Regions from separate parts of the Tessaracoccus pujii genome, predicted to be linked through region 2. Evidence: riboswitches for the same ligand, from Rfam matches in the RefSeq annotation. Region 2 holds a riboswitch; each other region holds the start of a gene.

Region 1 (4,078 bases), 1.4 Mb from region 2:
CGGGCTACGTCGAGGCCTAGCGCGGCGTTGTCGACGACGGTGCGCCATTCGAAGAGGTTGTCGTCCTGGGCGTAGTAGGCGAAGGGGTGCTCCGGGGTGCCCGGGCGCAGGGTCACTTGCCCTGTGGTGGGTTGCTCGAGTCCGAGGAGGACGCGAAGCAGGGTGCTCTTTCCGCAGCCGCTGGGGCCGATGAGGGAGACCACTTCGGCCTCGTGCAGGTCGAAGCTGAGGGCGTCGAGCGTGGCGGTGCCGTCGGGGTAGTGGTGGCTGAGGTTCTGCACCTGGAGGATGGGGGCGTTCACCGGCGCCGTCCTGCGGTGTCCTGCCGGACTCGTAGTGCCCATGGGGCGACGAGTCGTTCGGCGAGCACGGCCAGTGCGAAGAGGGTGATGCTAACCGCGGCGGTGGTCGCGACGGCGGCCAGCACGAGGTCGGTTCGGAAGGCGTTCTTCTGGACTGCCATGTAGACGCCGAGGCCGGCGGTGGAGCCGGCGTACTCGGCGAAGATGGCGCCGACGACGGCGTAGGTGACGGCGATCCGCAGCGAGGTGAAGAACGCCGGTATTGCCTGAGGCAGCCGCAGGAATCGAAACTGCTGCCAGCGGGTGGCTCCCATGCTCGCGAGGAGTTCCGCCTTCCCGGAGGGCGTGGCGCGGAAGGCCTCGATCAGCCCCAGCAGCATGGGGAAGAACGTGACGAGCACCACGAGCAGTACCTTCGGCAGCAGACCGAACCCGAACCACAGGATCATCAGGGGCGCGATCGCGATGATCGGGATGGTTTGGGACGCGACGAGGAGCGGGGTGATCGCCCGGCGCAGGGTGTCGTTGAAGTCGACGGTGATGGCCACCGCCCAGCTGAAGGCGAGCGAGCAGGTGAACCCCGCCAGGGTCACGATGAGGGTGGCCAAGGTGTGCTCGGCCAGCTCGGGGGCGTGGAGGAGCGCCTGCTCGACGATGCGGCTCGGTGGCGGCAGGATCGATGGCCGGGGCTGGAACACCGCCACCGCGAGCTCCCACAGCGTCAGCAGGACGGCCACGCTCACCCCCACCGGCCATCCCACCCGGAGGGGTTCGCAGTCGCGAAGGCGCCCGCCTCGTCCGGCCCGGTCAGCCGATGAGGTCATCGGTGAAGTAGTCGGCCCAGTCCGGTTCGGTGGTCAGCGGCCGGCCGTCGGGGCCGTCGAGGAGGCCGTTGTCGACGAGGAGGCGACCGTATTGCTGCCACGTGTCTTCGGTCTGGGTGCCCACGCGTCCTGCGTCGTCGGTGAGGTATTCGTCGGAGAGCATGCGCTGGCTTTCGATGACGAGATCGGTGTCGGTGAAGAAGCCGGGGTTGGCGTCGATGAGGATCTGGGCGGCCTCGTCGGGGCTGTCGGCGGCGAACTCGTAGCCGCGGACCAGGGCGGTCACGAACGCGCGTGCCTCGTCCGGGTGCTCCGAGATCCATTCTGGGCTCCCGGACACGATCACGTTGTAGGTGTCGGGGAAGCCGTAGTCGGTGTAATGGAAGTAGCGCAGCGGGTAGCCCCGGTGCTCCGCCTCGATGCCCTCCCAGGCGAGGAAGGGGACCGTGAAGTCCGCGCGGTCTGCGTAGAGGGCCTCGTAGGCGGACGTGCCCAGGGTGACCGTCTCGAAGGCCCCTGCGCCGCCGTCGGCCTGGATGACCCGTTGCATCATGAGTTCCTCGGCAGGTTCACCGAATCCGGCGTAGGTGCGTCCGTCGAGGTCGGCCGGGCGGGCGATGCCGCCGTCGGCCTTCACGGCGATGGCGGTGGCCCACTTCTGCAGCACGGCCATGACGGAGACGACCTCGGCGCCCGCGGCCTTCGCGACCGTGAAGTTGCTCTGGAAGCTGATGCCGAACTCGGCTTGGCCGGCGTCGATCAGCTGGTCGGGCAGGGACTGGTTGAACGGCAGGAGTTCCACCTCGATCCCGGTCTCGTCGAAGTAGCCGCGTTCAAGTGCCACGTACATGCCGGTGTGGTTGGTGTTGGGGGTCCAGTCGAGGGCGAAGCGCACCGCGGTGGTGTCGGCGGAGATCGCGGCACCGGCGTCGGGTCCACACCCGGCGGAACCCAGAGTGACTACGGTGATGGTGGCGAGGGCGGTCACGAATCGACGCCAAGGAGGGGGGAGCGTACGGGTGGTCACAGGACAGTTCCTCCGTCAGAATTACCTGAATCAGGTTCGCGGGTGTGTTCTCAGCCCCTCATCTGCGGGGGCACCCCGTGTCGCGGGCGAGTCTACGGGCGCCCTGTGGCTGGCCGGGGGCGGGTTCGGCGAGCCTTCGCCGTTCGGCGCTTTCCGCGAGGCTGGAAGTGCCCCCACAATCGCAACGTGAGGATCTCCCGCGGCGGTCAGGCGAAGGCTGCCGTGAAGGCATCCAGGGCAGCGTCCGAATCGCCTTTGGCGAAGGCCTCCATCGCGACCACGCCGGTGTAGCCAATGTCTCTCAGCACGCGGGCGACCGCGGCGTAGTTGAGTTCGCCTGTGCCGGGTTCGCAGCGCCCTGGGACGTCCGCGACCTGGATCTCGCCGATCCACGGCTGGCTCGCCTTGACCAGTTCAATCAGGTTCCCCTCACCGATCTGGGCGTGGTAGAGGTCCAGGTTCATTCTGAGATTCGGGGAGTTGACGGCGGACACCAGGGTTCTTGTGTCACTGGCCAGCGCGAACGGTGTACCGGGGTGGTCCACCGGAAGGTTCAGGTTCTCCAAGGTGAACACCTTGTCGTGCTTCGCACCCAGATCGGCCAGGAGGCGCAGGGTGTCGGCTGCGCGAAGCCACATGGCGGGAGTGACGACGTCGACAGGCCTGACCGGGAGACCTCCCTCGCCCAGGCCGGTGCCATGCACGTTAAGGCTCGGGCAGTTGAGCATTTTGGCTACCTCGATCGACCTCTCGGCCGTCGAGAGGAACGTCGCGATCCCGTCGTCCTCGGTGAGGTTGCCGCTGAGATACCCGGTCATGGAGACAATCGAGGCTGGGGACGCGGCGAGAGCTTCGATGTCCTTGTCCGCCCAGCCCCAGATCTCGACGAGCAGGCCACGGTCATGGATACGCCGAACCCTGTCGATGAACGGCAAGTCCAGGTAGATCATCTCGGCGCTGGCAGCCAGCCGGTATCCGGTCGTTGACCGCGCAGTCTGGTCGCTATCCGGCGAAGTGGCCTTCAAGTTCTCCGTCATTTGGTCTGTCTTCCTCGTGTCAGCACGGGCCGCTGTGGCTCGACTCGCAGCGATAATTGGGTAGTCGGTTGGGGTTCCAGGTCCCGGAGCCCCAACCGACAGGCTCGCGTCGTGCCTGAGGGCGGATGTCCCTCCGTTGTCAAACAGCCAGCCAGCGAGGACGACGCGAGATCCGTGTGTCAGACTCCGGGTACGTCAACCCAGCGCCGCCCGGCCGCCGACTCCTCGACCGCATCGAGGACGACGCTGACGCGCCACGCGTCCTCGAAACCTGGCATGGGATCACGGTCGGACGAGAGGGCATCGATCAGCTCGTGGATCTCGATCACCTTCAGCTCGTGAACGCCCAGCGGGGCCCCGGCGAATGGCCAGAACTTCCCGTAGTCGCCGTGACCAGGGCCCATCGGGACGTCACGGAATCCGCGCTGCAGCTCGTCACCCTCTGCCAGGTAGAGCTCCAGCTTGTAGGCGTCCTGCTGCGTGAAGCGCAGGGCGCCCTTGCTTCCGGTGACCTCGACGGCTAGCTCGTAGGCGCGCCCGGTCGCGACCCGGCTCGCCTCGAATGTGCCGACAGCGCCGCTGGCGAACTGTGCCAGGAACTGGATGATGTCGTCATTCTCGACCTGGCGAAGCGGGGCGCTCTCCGCGGCCTTGGTGCCGTATCCGAAGACTCCAGCGGGTTCGGGGCGTTCGGTGATGACCGTCGTGCTGAGAGCGCTGACCGTCTTGATCGGCCCGACCAGTTCGTGGGCGAGGGCGACGATATGGGCGCCGAGGTCGCCCAGGGCACCAGAGCCTGCCCGTGCCCTTTCGAAGCGCCACGTGAACGGCACACTCGGGTCCGTGACGGCGTCAAGCGCGAACGTGGCCTTGAAGGCCCAGATGTCG
Region 2 (4,078 bases):
TCGGCGAGCTCGAACAGGGCGGTCATGTTGGAGAAGTCGTTGCCCCAGCGGGAGATGGACTTGTCGAAGATGCCGTCGGTCCCTGTGTCGACGATGCCGAGGCACGACACGGAGGTGGCGTAGGTGGGCAGCGCCCCGAGCACGCCGCCGATGGCGTGGGTCGGATACAGCATGGGCGGGTAGCTGGCGGTCGGCTTCCAGTCCTCCCCGCCGCTGAACTGGTAGGCGGCGGAGAATCCGTTGTCCATGTCGTGGACGTAATCGCCCTCGGAGTAGAAAACGCGGCCCAATTCGCCGTCGGCGATCCGCTTGCGCGCGTAGATCACGGCGGGGTTGTAGTAGCTGGTCTCCCCCATCATGTAGATCAGGCCGGTCTCCTCGACCTTGGCGACGATGGCTGCGATCTCCTCCGCGCTGATGGCCATCGGGACCGCCGAGTAGACGTTCTTGCCCGCCTCGAGCGCCTTGAGGGCCAGCTCACCGTGGCTCCAGCGCTGCGTCATGATCGCCACCGAGTCCACATCGGAGGCCAACAGGGCGTCGACGTCCGCGAAACTCCCGGCCAGGCCGTACTGCTCGACGTGCTGCGCGGCCCGCTCCGGAACGAGGTCGGTGACGTAGACCTCCTCGACGGCTGGGTGCAACTGCCAGAGGCTGATGAAACTCCGGGCGAACTGGCCGGTTCCGATGACACCGATCTTCATGAGGGTGCAGTCCTTTCGACTGAATGCGTGGGCCGCGGCGACGCGGCGACTGCAAAGTTACCCACTGACGCCCCCTCCGCGCTCCATGCTCGACCTGTGCGACCGTCAGATCGACGGGCCTCAGCGCAGCTCCAGTGTGAGTTGGGCCCGGTGATGCCGGTAGTGCCGAGGAGCCCACCTGAGCACGTCGGCTCGGTTCATCCACGGCTGGAAGTACGGATCCCAGTTCTCCGGCACGCTCATCCCCCGCCCGAGCTCCGCCGGCGTGGCCCCGTCCGCCCAGCCGATCAACCAGGAGGTGTCGCGGCGCATCCACCCTTGGATCAGCCTGAGTGGCACCACACGCCCACCCGCGGCGCTTGCCGCATAGTTGATCCACCCGTAAGGCCGGCTGGCGGCGGCCAGGAGCCTGGCCCATGCTCGCGATGCGCCAGGCGGCAGGCGCGAGAAGCCACCGATCAAGGGGATGAACACCCTGGCGATTCGCTGACCGAACCACAGGTGGAACAGCATCTCCCGGTTGGTCCACCTCGTGCCAATGGTGCGTGCGTCCAGCCGCGCGTCGGCGGCGCCCGCTATCAAGCGGTCGAAGTCCTCCCGCATCCATTCCAGTTCCGCGCGGGCCTCGGGGTCCACAGCCACCAGTCCACACTACGCACACACCACGGGCGCCGGTGGAGGGGCCGACACCGGACCTGTTGCATGAACCGGGTACGTCAGGGGGTCAGGGCTGCGGCGCTGCGCGACCAGTCCAGGCCGTCGATCCATGCCATCGAGTGCTGCGACGGGACCATCGAGTGGTTCGAAGCGTCCGCGGTGCTGTCCCGATTGCACAGGCCGCCGAGAGCGACATCGACGGGCAGGCCGTGCAGGTCTATGCCGGGCCCGGCTGCCACTTCGTGCAGTACGGCCTGCGCAGGGGCGAGATGTTCAGGCGATACGGCCTCCAGGGTCTCGGCCTGAGGACTCGGTCCACCTTGCGGGAGCCGGTCGAGCGTGCGGCCGAGGATCCCCTAGACTGGCCCGCGACACGGGGTGCCCCCAGACGAGGGGCTGAGAACACACCCGCGAACCTGATTCAGGTAATTCTGACGGAGGAACTGTCCTGTGACCACGTTTACGCTCCCCACCATCCCCCGACGCGCCACGAAATCCGGGCCGTGGCGCCGGCTCATCGCCGCCCTCGCCACACTCGCCGCCGTCACCCTGGGCGTCACCGGATGCGGGCCCGACGCCGGCGCCGCGATCCCCGACGACACCACCGTCGTGCGCTTCGCCCTCGACTGGACCCCCAACACCAACCACACCGGCCTGTACGTGGCACTCGAGCGCGGCTACTTCGACGAGGCCGGGATCGAGGTGGAACTCCTGCCGTTCAACCAGTCGCTACCCGACCAGTTGATCGACGCCGGCCAGGCTGAGTTCGGGGTCAGCTTCCAGAGCAACTTCACCGTCGCGAAGGCCGCCGGCGCCGAGATCGTCTCCGTCATGGCCGTGCTGCAGAAGTGGGCCACCGCAATCGCGGTCAAGGCCGACGGCGGCATCGCCCGCCCGGCCGACCTCGACGGCCGCACCTACGCCGGATTCGGTGAACCTGCCGAGGAACTCATGATGCAGCGGGTCATTCAGGCCGACGGCGGCGCCGGGGACTTCGAGACGGTCACCCTGGGCACGTCCGCGTACGAGGCCCTCTACGCAGACCGCGCGGACTTCACGGTCCCCTTCCTCGCCTGGGAGGGCATCGAGGCGGAGCACCGCGGCTACCCCCTGCGCTACTTCCACTACACCGACTACGGCTTCCCCGACACCTACAACGTCATCGTGTCCGGGAGCCCGGACTGGATCTCGGAGCACCCGGACCAGGCACGCGCGTTCGTGACCGCCCTGGTCCGCGGCTACGAGTTCGCCGCCGAAAGCCCCGACGAGGCCGCCCAGATCCTCATCGACGCCAACCCGGGCTTCTTCACCGACACCGATCTCGTCATCGAAAGCCAGCGCATGCTGTCCGACGAATACCTCACCGACGACGCGGGACTGGTGGGCACCCAGACAGAAGACACGTGGCAGCGCTACGGGCGCCTCCTCGTGGACAACGGCCTCCTCGACGGTCCCGACGGCCGGCCGCTGACCACCGAACCGGACTGGGCCGGTTACTTCACCGATGACCTCGTCGGCTGACACAGCCGCCCTCCCGCGACGGCCACCTCCGCGACACAGCCGGCGAGGCGAGCGCCTCCGGGCGGTGTGGCCGGTGGCGGTGAGCCTGGCCGTCCTGCTGACGCTGTGGGAGCTCGCGGTCGCGGTGTTCCAGCCCCGGCCGTCGATCCTGCCGCCACCGAGCCGCATCGCCGAGCAGGCGCTCATCCACGCCCCCCAGCTCGCTGAGCACACCTGGGCCACCCTCATCGTGACACTGGCCGGGTTCACCTGCTCGCTCGCCTTCAGCTGGGCGGTCGCCATCACCGTCGACTTCAACGACACCCTGCGCCGGGCGATCACACCGCTCCTCGTCGCGTCCCAAACCATCCCGATCATCGCGATCGCGCCCCTGATGATCCTGTGGTTCGGGTTCGGCCTGCTGCCGAAGATACTGCTCGTGGTGCTCGTCACCTTCTTCCCCATGCTCCTGGGGCTGATCGAGGCCTTCCGCGCCACACCCTCCGGCAAGGCAGAACTCCTCGCGAGCATGGGAGCCACCCGCTGGCAGCAATTCCGCTACCTGCGACTGCCCCAGGCGCTACCGGCGTTCTTCACCTCGCTGCGGATCGCCGTCACCTACGCCGTCGTCGGCGCCATCTTCGCCGAATACGCCGGCTCCACCGCCGGCCTCGGGGTCTACATGGCAGTCCAGAAGAACGCCTTCCGAACCGACCTCGTGCTCGCCGCCGTCGCGACCACCGCCGCGGTCAGCATCACCCTCTTCGCTCTGGCCGTGCTCGCCGAACGACTCGTCGCCCCGTGGGCACGACGAGTCCGGCACGACCCCGCAGGGCGGCGCCGGTGAACGCCCCCATCCTCCAGGTACAGCACCTCAGCCACCACTACCCCGACGGCACCGCCACGCTCGACGCCCTCAGCTTCGACCTCCACGAGGCCGAAGTGGTCTCCCTCATCGGCCCCAGCGGCTGCGGCAAGAGCACCCTGCTCCGCGTGCTCCTCGGACTCGAGCAACCCACCTCAGGGCAAGTGACCCTCCGCCCGGGCACCCCGAAGCACCCCTTCGCCTACCACGCCCAGGACGACAACCTCTTCGAATGGCGCACCGTCATCGACAACGCCGCGCTCGGCCTCGACGTGGCCCGGCGGAATCGGGCGGCGAGCAGGGCCCTGGTCCGCGCCATGCTCCCCGAGTTCGGCCTCGACGGCTTCGGCGA
Region 3 (4,078 bases), 1.6 Mb from region 2:
ACGGTCAGACCGGCTACCACGTGGCTACCTCCTTCGGGCGCGCGCGTTCAGCGACGGCCATGGTGACTCCGGCCAATCCTGCCAGGATGACGGACGCGGCCAGGGCGAGGCCGTAGTTCTCGGCGCCGGGGCGACCGAACGCACGGAAGATCAGCACGGGCAAAGTGGGGTTGTCCGGCCGTGCGAGGAACGACGTGGCGCCGAACTCGCCGAGCGACGTCGCGAAGGCGAATCCCGCGGCCAGTCCCACGCCGCGCGCCAGGTGGGGGAGCTCGATGCGCCGCAGGACCTGGCCGGGGGTGGATCCGAGTGTGGCGGCGGCCTCCAGCTGTCGGGGGTCGATGGCACGCAGCGTGGGCAGCAGCGTCCGGACCACCAGCGGGAGCGCGACCACCGCCTGCGCGATGGGGATCAGCACGATGCTGGAGCGCAGATCCAGCGGCGGCCGGTTCAGGGTGATGAGGTAGCCGAAGCCGACGGTGACCGCCGAGACGCCCAGCGGGAGCAGGAACAGGCCCTCGAGCACGGCGAGGGCCTGCCTGCCGCGTCGGCGCCGCGGCCGCCGCGACGCGACCAGCGCCACCAGGACGCCCAGCGTGAGGGCCACGGCGGTGGCGGCCAGAGCGGTCACCAGCGTCGTGCGGAGCGCCTCCCAGACGGTCGCCCCGAGGCTGTCGGCGGTGGCCAGGCGGAGGTAGTTGGCGAGGCCGAACTCCCCCTGGACGGTCAGGGAGCGCCAGAGGAGGTTGGCCAGGGGCAGCGCCAGCAGCCCGACGACGACCGCGACGGTCGCTGCGATCGCGGGCCAGTCGCGGACCAGGGAGAGGGGCCGCGCCCCTGCACTCTCGGGATGCAGGCGCAGCGCGCGGGTCATCCGCGCCTGGGCGTGGCCACTGACCCACAGGGTGGCGGTGACGATCACCAGTTGGGCGACGGACAGCGCCGCCGCGGCCGGCAGATCCAGAAGCTGCGTGGTGAGGAACCAGATCTCGGTCTCGACGGTCTGGAACCGCGTCTCGCCCAGCACCATCACGATGCCGTAGGACGAGGCGCTGAAGAGGAACACCAGGGAGGCTGACGACAGGAGCGCCGGCGCCAGCGTCGGGATGGTCACCGTCGCGAGGACACGCGCCGGGGAGGCCCCCAGGGTCGCGGCGGCCTGACCCAGCCGAGGGTCCAGACGCGCCCAGAAGGTGCCGACGGCGCGCACCACCACCGAATAGTTGAAGAACACCATCGCGGCGAGAATGGCGGCCACCGAGCCTCCCAGGCCGAGCCATCCGAGGAGGCCGTCCTCGCGCAGCAGGGAGCCGAACGCCACACCCGCCACCACCGTCGGCAGCACGAACGGAACCGCCACCAGCGCGCGCAGGGTGTCGCGGCCGCGGAAGCTGCACCGGTACAGCACGTACGCGCCCGGGAGACCCAGCGCAAGGCAGGCCGCCGTCGTGGCGAGGGCCGAGCCCAGGGTGAACCGGACGGCCCGCCAGGTGCGGGGGGAGTTGTAGACCGCGGTGAACCCGTCCAGCGTCCAGGCGGCACCGTCGTGGAAGCCGCGCGCGATGAGAGCGGCCGCCGGCCAGGCGAAGAACACCGCGAGGAAGGCGGCGGGGATCGCCGCGGCGACCACCCACCCGCCCCGCCACAGTGCCCGGGTCAACTGGTGGCGTCGGTCCACGCCCGGATCCACTCGTCGCGGGAGGCGCCGATCTCCTCCTGCGGCACCTCGATGGGCGCGTCGGGCAGCGCGGCGAACCTCTCCCACTGCTCAGGAAGGGGGGTCCCGGGGACGACGGGGAACATGTAGAGGTTCTCCGGGATGGCCGCCTGGACCTCAGGCGTGAGCATGAAGTCGATGAACTTCCGGGCCCCCACCTCGTTCTCGGCGCCCGCGATCACGCCCGCGTACTCGACCTGCCGGAAACAGGTCTCCAAGAGGGCCACGGTCGTGGACTCGTCGCCGGAGACGGTGAAGGCCGGCGAGGTCGCGTAGGACAGGACGAGCGGCCGGGGGCCCTTGCCGTCGGCGCCGGAGAAGTCGGTGTAGTAGGCGTCCGTCCAGCCCGAGGCGATCTTGGTGCCGTTGTCCATCAGCGAGCGCCAGTACTCCAGGTAGCCCTCGCCCTTGGCGCCGACGGTGGCGATGAGGAACGCCAACCCCGGCGACGACGACGCCGGGTTGGTGACCACCAGGAGGTCCTTGTACTCGGGCTCAGCCAGGTCGTCGAGGGTGACCGGCACGGGCAGGGCGTGGTCCTCGAACCAGGCCTTGTCCGCGTTGATGCAGACGTCGCCGTAGTCGACGGGGGTGAGATCCGGGGCCTGGAACTCCTCGGGCACCGTGGCCGCGGCCGGCGAGGTGTACGGCGCCAGGACGCCTTCGTCCGAGGCACGGGACGCGAAGGTGTTGTCGATACCGAACACCACGTCGCCGAGCGGGGAGTCCTTGGTGAGGATCAGCTGGTTGACCAGCGCGCCCGCGTCCCCCGGCGTCGTATAGGTCACGTCGTAGCCCGTCTGCTCGGCGAACGAGGCCTTCAGCTCGTCCGGCAGCGTGAACGCGTCGTGGGTGAAGACGGTGAGGGTGCTGGTCTCTGTGGGCCCGGCTGCCGAGGACGGGCCGGTGGTCGTCGTGGACTGCGGCGAGCCCGCGCAGGCGACGAGGGCGAGCGCCGCGACCGAGGCGGCAAGGGTCCTGGTGGTGGACGTCCTGGACATACGTGTCTCCTTTCGGAGGCTCGGCGAGGCCGAGGAGATTCTCACTCCCTACGCCGGTGCTAACCGGATCAGGTTGAGGGTCTGCGGCTTCCCGCACTCTCAGCGCCCCAGTGGCGCTCCCCTGTGTGTGCGCCCAGGCTATACCGTCGCGACGCCGGCGGAAGACGGGTCCGCGTCAGGTGATCTCTGCGATCCGCAGCATCGCGTCGCGAATCTGGCGCGCGCGGAGCTGTCCGATGCCCTCCACCTCGAGCAGGGAGCTCACCGGGGCCCCGGACAGCTCCTGGAGGGTGAACCGGTCCACGAGCTTGGCCACCAGAGGCGACGGCAGGCGGCCGACCATGGTGAGGAGCCTGACGCCGCGGGTGGTCAGCAGCTGTTCCATGGGCGGGTTCGAGCCGAAACCGAGGCGCTGGGCCACCAGCTGGCCGCTGAACAGTTCCTCGGTGGAGAAATTGTGCAGGCGCGCCAGGTCGAACTCCGCCGGCTCGTCGAGGTTGTGCGCGTAGTCCTCTGTCAGGAGCCCCGCGACACCGTCGAAACTCGTGGCGAGTTCAGCGTGCTGCATGGCCACCATGCGTCCCTCGACGCCGAGGACGTCGGCGTGGAACTGCATCTCGGAGGACAACCTGCGCGTGAGCTCCAGGCGGTGCACCACGTGAGTGAGGTCCCGTAGCGTCACCTGCTCGCCGATCTCGAGGGCGGTGAACTGATCCATCAGGTCACCCAGCCGCGTGACCACCCGTGCCAGGGTGGCCAGGGTCTGGTTGGCCCGGCTGATCACCTGGGGGGCGGTCTCGACGACGTGGCGCCGGCCCTCGAGGAAGAGCGAGACGGTGGACATGGAGGCCGACACCGTCACCACGGGCACACCGGAGGCCTGGGCCGTCCGGTCGGCCGAGCGGTGGCGGGTTCCGGTCTCCGCGGTGGGGAGGTCACCGGCCGGCACCAGGTGCACGCCGGCCGCGATGATGGTGGAGAGATCCGTCGACAGGATGATGGCACCGTCCAGCTTGGCGAGCTCGCGCAGTGCCTGCTCGGTGCACTCGACCCCGATCTGGAAGCCTCCCGAGCACACCTGGTGCACCTTCGCGTTGTTGCCCAGCACGATCAGGGCGCCGGTTCCCCCGAGCAGAATCCGGTCCAGGCCCGCGCGGAGCGGGGTGCCGGGCGCGAGCAGTTTCAGATAGCGACGGACCGTGGACTTGGGCAACGCACCTCCCCGTGGTGATCCGCCCAGTGTAGGGGCCGCTAGGAGCGTCCGGGGTCGTCCGAGAGCCGGGCCTTTCGGTCCGTGCGCTTGACGTTGCGGCGGACAGGGCGGTCGTGCCAGAGGATGGTGGCCACCATCACCAGGCCG
Region 4 (4,078 bases), 900 kb from region 2:
GTTGATCTCCACCCCGTCGTGGTTGATGTAGGGCCGCAACCGGGGCACCGACAAGGTGATCTCGGCGTGCGGATAGCGGCGCTGGATGGAGCGGGCATGCATGCCGACGGCGAAGGCATCTCGGCGGGCATCGCCCAACCCCAGCAGCGCCCCGAACGCGACGCCCCGCATGCCGCCTTTCAGGGCCCGCTCGGGTGCGTCGAACCGGTACGGGAACACCCGTTTGGGGCCGAACAGGTGCACCCGCGAATAGGTGTCGAGGTCGTAGGTCTCCTGGTAGACGGCCACGTAGTCCACGCCGCGGTCGTGCAGGTAGGCGTAGTCCTCGGTGTTGAGCGGCTGCACCTCGATGCCGACGACGGCGAAGTGGCGCGCCGCCTTCTCCGCCGCCTCGCCGATGAACCGCACGCCGGAACGCTGCTCGGACTCGCCGGTCAGCAGCAGCACCTCCTGGAGGCCGGTGGCGGCGATCTCCGCCAGCTCCGCCTCCATCTCCTCCGGCGTCAGCGACGCCCGGTGGATCCGGTTGGAGGCGCTGAACCCGCAGTAGGTGCACTCGTTCTGGCAGTAGTTGGCCAGGTACAGGGGCGTGAACATCGCGATCCCGTTGCCGTGGTGGCGGAGGGTCAGCTCCCGCGCCCTGGCCGCCATGGCCTCCAGGTGCGGGTCGGCGGCCGGCGACAGCAACGCGGCGAAGTCCTCGGTCGTCACCTCGTCCCGGGCGAGCGCGGCCCGCACGTCGGCCTCGCCGTAGTGGCCCGGATGGTATCCGGCGACCGCGGCCATCACCTCCGCCATCACCGGCGACTCCAGCGACTCCATGCCCGGGCGGTACGACATGGGGTCGCGCAGCGCGACGGCCATCAGTCCTCCAGGAATCCGGTGAGCGGGCTGGAGGCCTCCGCCCGGTCGAGGACGCGCCCCGGGCCTGCCAGGTGCCCGGCCCGGCCCGCCTCGACCGCCAGCCGGAACGCGGTCGCCATGCGCCCGACGTCCGCGGCCGTCGCGATGGCCGTGTTGCACATCACGGCGGCGGCACCCAGCTCGATGGCCTCGCACGCCTGAGAGGGGCGGCCGATGCCGGCGTCGACGATGATCGGCAGGTCGATCTCCTCGATCAGGATCCGGATGAACTCGCGCGCCACCAGGCCCTTGTTGCTGCCGATCGGGGCGCCCAGCGGCATCACGGCCGCCGCGCCCGCCGACACCAGGGCCCGGGCGACGACCAGGTCGGGATGCATGTAGGGCAGCACGACGAAGCCGTCGGCGGCGAGGATCTCGGTGGCGCGGACCGTCTCCGCGTTGTCCGGGAACAGGTACTTCGAGTCGTTGATCACCTCGACCTTCACGAAATCTCCGCAGCCCAGTTCCCGGGCCAGCCGCGCGATCCGGACGGCCTCGTCGGCTGTGCGGGCGCCCGAGGTGTTCGGCAGCAGCGTCACCGAACCGGGGATGTGGTCGAGGATGTCCTCGAGCCCCCCGGCGTTGGCGCGGCGCAGGGCGACGGTGACGATCTCGGCGCCGCCGTTGTCGACGACGGCGCGGATCAGCGGCAGCGAGAACTTGCCGGACCCCAGGATCAGCCGGGAACCGAAGCTGCGCCCACCCAGCGACCAATCCCCGACGGCGGTCGGGGCGAGCGTCGCGCTAGACATCGGCGTGTCCCAGCAGCAGCCGCAGCACCGTGTTGGCCTGATGGGCCGCGCACAGCTGCACGCGGGGCGCCATGAGGCCTCGACCCGCCGTCGCCCCGCTCTCCAGATCCCCGGAGAGGTACAGCCGGTCCAGGGCCCTCCTCGTCGTGATGGTGTTGGAGCTGCCGTAGCCGGCCATCCCGGAGCCCGACACCAGTGGCGTGTCGGGCACGTCGGCCAGCAGGCTGCTGACCAGCATCGCCTTCTGGTCGGCGAGGTCGAACGCCTCGCACACCACGTCGAATCCGGTGAGCAGGGTCGGTACGTTGTCAGGGGTGAGCTTCACGGTGACGATGTCCACCGTGGTCAGGGGGCTGATCGCTGTGAGCTGCTCCGCGAGCGCTTCGGTCTTCGGCATGCCGATGTGCCGCAGGAGGTAGTTCTGGCGGTTCAGGTTGCACATCTCGACGATGTCGAAGTCGATGAGGCGCAGGTGCCCCACACCCAGCCGGGTCAGCGCGAATGCGATGTGGGAGCCGAGCCCGCCGAGGCCGGCGATCGCGACGCGGGCCCGGGCGAGCCGCTCGTACACGTCGCAGCCGTGGCGGTCGATGAGCCCCTCGACATAGGCGTCCCGGACGGCGGTGGCGCCCATCTACCCGCCCCCGACGAACGCGACGACCTCGACGATGTCGTCGTGGCCGACGCGCACCGAGTCGTACCTGGCCCGGGGCACGATCTGCCCGCCGAGCTCCACCGCGACCCTGTGCACGTCGAATCCCCGACTGGTCAGCAGGTCGAGCAGGGACTGGCCGGCGGCTCCTGGGATCTCCTCACCGTTCACCCGCACAGCTACACCTCCTTCGCCGGGCGAGCCGGCGTCCGTGGACGGCGCTCGACCCCTGTGGGCGGAGCGCTCGGCCTGCCGACAGGGCATGGCCGATGACGAGGGGTGAGAAATCACACGACGTCCCTTCGCCAGTGCTAACTGGATCAGGTTCAACGGGTGTGATCTCAGCCGACAGTGACCTAGCGTCACGGCGGCACCCCGCGTCCGAGGGTCACGCTAGTGCAACTCGCAGGTGGGGCACAATCCTCCGTGCAAGACTGACGCCCATGGAGTTCACCTCGCTCTACCGGCACGGGTTCGCGCGGGTCGCGGCCTGCACGCTCCCGGTCACCCTGGCCGACCCGTCGGCCAACGCGCACGCGATCGCGGTGGAGGCCAGGGCCTGCCACGACGACGGGGTGGCGGTCGCGGTGTTCCCGGAGCTGTCGCTCTCGGGCTACGCCATCGACGACCTCCTGCTGCAGGACGTACTGCTCGACGCGGTGGACCGCGCCGTCGTCGAACTGGCGGACGCGACGGCGGACCTCCTGCCGCTGCTCGTGGTGGGCGCGCCCCTGCGCGCGGGCAACAGGCTCTACAACTGCGCGGTGGTGATCCACCGCGGGCACGTGCTCGGCGTGGTGCCCAAGGCGTACCTCCCCAACTATCGCGAGTTCTACGAGAAGCGTTGGTTCGCCGACGGTGCGGACCTGGACCTCGGCACGCTCCACCGTCCCGGCTGGCCCGCCGAGTTCGGCGAGGTGCCGTTCGGCACCGATCTGCTGTTCGACGCGCGCGACGTGCCCGGCCTCACGGTGCACGTGGAGGTGTGCGAGGACATGTGGGTGCCGGTGCCTCCGTCGTCTCTGGCGTCGCTGGCCGGTGCGACGGTGCAACTCAACCTCTCCGCCTCCCCCATCACCGTGGGCCGCGCCGAGGACCGGCACCTGCTGGCCCGCTCGTCGAGTGCCCGCAACAACTCCGCCTATCTGTACGCCGCGGCCAGCTTCGGCGAATCCACCACGGACCTGTCCTGGGACGGCATGACGATGGTCTACGAGATGGGCGATCTCCTCGGCCAGACCGAACGCTTCCCGCACGCGGCCCAGCGCACCGTCGTCGACCTGGACCTGGACCGCCTTCGTCAGGAGCGCATCCGTCAGGGCTCGTTCGAGGACAACCGGCGCGCGGTGGGGGTGGGGGAGTACCGGAGCATCGAGTTCGCGGTCCGGCCACCCTCGGGGGATCTGGGGCTGCGCCGCCCGCACGACCGCTTCCCGTTCGTGCCCGACGACCCGGCCCGCTTGAATCACGACTGCTACGAGGCCTACAACATCCAGGTCTCAGGGCTCGAGCGGCGCATGAAGGCCATCGGCGGGGGCGATGCGTCGAAGGCGCCGAAGATCGTGATCGGCGTGAGCGGGGGCCTGGATTCCACGCACGCGTTGATCGTCGCGGCCAAGGCGTGCGACAGGCTGTCGCTGCCGCGCACCCACATCCTGGCGTTCACGCTGCCCGGCTTCGCCACGTCGTCGCACACGAAGAACAACGCCACGCTGCTGGCCGAGGCGTTGGGCGTCACGTTCGAGACGGTGGACATCACGCCCATGGCCAC

Evidence for each region. A riboswitch is a leader RNA that binds a small molecule or an ion and turns the genes downstream of it on or off. The one in region 2 is predicted to bind thiamine pyrophosphate.
Region 1: it holds a riboswitch for thiamine pyrophosphate, as region 2 does, so the genes downstream of both, ACX1D0_RS10000 (ABC transporter substrate-binding protein) here and ACX1D0_RS00565 (ABC transporter substrate-binding protein) in region 2, are expected to answer to the same signal.
Region 3: it holds a riboswitch for thiamine pyrophosphate, as region 2 does, so the genes downstream of both, ACX1D0_RS09010 (thiamine ABC transporter substrate-binding protein) here and ACX1D0_RS00565 (ABC transporter substrate-binding protein) in region 2, are expected to answer to the same signal.
Region 4: it holds a riboswitch for thiamine pyrophosphate, as region 2 does, so the genes downstream of both, thiS (sulfur carrier protein ThiS) here and ACX1D0_RS00565 (ABC transporter substrate-binding protein) in region 2, are expected to answer to the same signal.

What each region holds. Positions count from the first base shown of each region.
Region 1 covers NZ_CM137012.1:2,053,067-2,057,144, reverse strand. Annotated here, with positions in the region: gene ACX1D0_RS10010 (ABC transporter ATP-binding protein) at 1-302, opposite strand, end outside; gene ACX1D0_RS10005 (ABC transporter permease) at 299-1,045, opposite strand; gene ACX1D0_RS10000 (ABC transporter substrate-binding protein) at 1,110-2,114, opposite strand; TPP riboswitch at 2,143-2,241, opposite strand; gene ACX1D0_RS09995 (TIM barrel protein) at 2,360-3,190, opposite strand; gene ACX1D0_RS09990 (Gfo/Idh/MocA family protein) at 3,370-4,078, opposite strand, start outside.
Region 2 covers NZ_CM137012.1:119,440-123,517, reverse strand. Annotated here, with positions in the region: gene ACX1D0_RS00580 (Gfo/Idh/MocA family protein) at 1-704, opposite strand, end outside; gene ACX1D0_RS00575 (DinB family protein) at 825-1,346, opposite strand; gene ACX1D0_RS00570 (hypothetical protein) at 1,421-1,600, opposite strand; TPP riboswitch at 1,726-1,822, shown strand; gene ACX1D0_RS00565 (ABC transporter substrate-binding protein) at 1,812-2,882, shown strand; gene ACX1D0_RS00560 (ABC transporter permease) at 2,956-3,708, shown strand; gene ACX1D0_RS00555 (ABC transporter ATP-binding protein) at 3,705-4,078, shown strand, end outside.
Region 3 covers NZ_CM137012.1:1,848,591-1,852,668, reverse strand. Annotated here, with positions in the region: gene ACX1D0_RS09020 (ABC transporter ATP-binding protein) at 1-20, opposite strand, end outside; gene ACX1D0_RS09015 (ABC transporter permease) at 14-1,678, opposite strand; gene ACX1D0_RS09010 (thiamine ABC transporter substrate-binding protein) at 1,657-2,718, opposite strand; TPP riboswitch at 2,747-2,851, opposite strand; gene disA (DNA integrity scanning diadenylate cyclase DisA) at 2,894-3,931, opposite strand; gene ACX1D0_RS09000 (ABC1 kinase family protein) at 3,970-4,078, opposite strand, start outside.
Region 4 covers NZ_CM137012.1:2,525,047-2,529,124, reverse strand. Annotated here, with positions in the region: gene thiH (2-iminoacetate synthase ThiH) at 1-864, opposite strand, end outside; gene ACX1D0_RS12005 (thiazole synthase) at 864-1,655, opposite strand; gene thiF (sulfur carrier protein ThiS adenylyltransferase ThiF) at 1,648-2,289, opposite strand; gene thiS (sulfur carrier protein ThiS) at 2,290-2,484, opposite strand; TPP riboswitch at 2,588-2,695, opposite strand; gene ACX1D0_RS11990 (NAD(+) synthase) at 2,751-4,078, shown strand, end outside.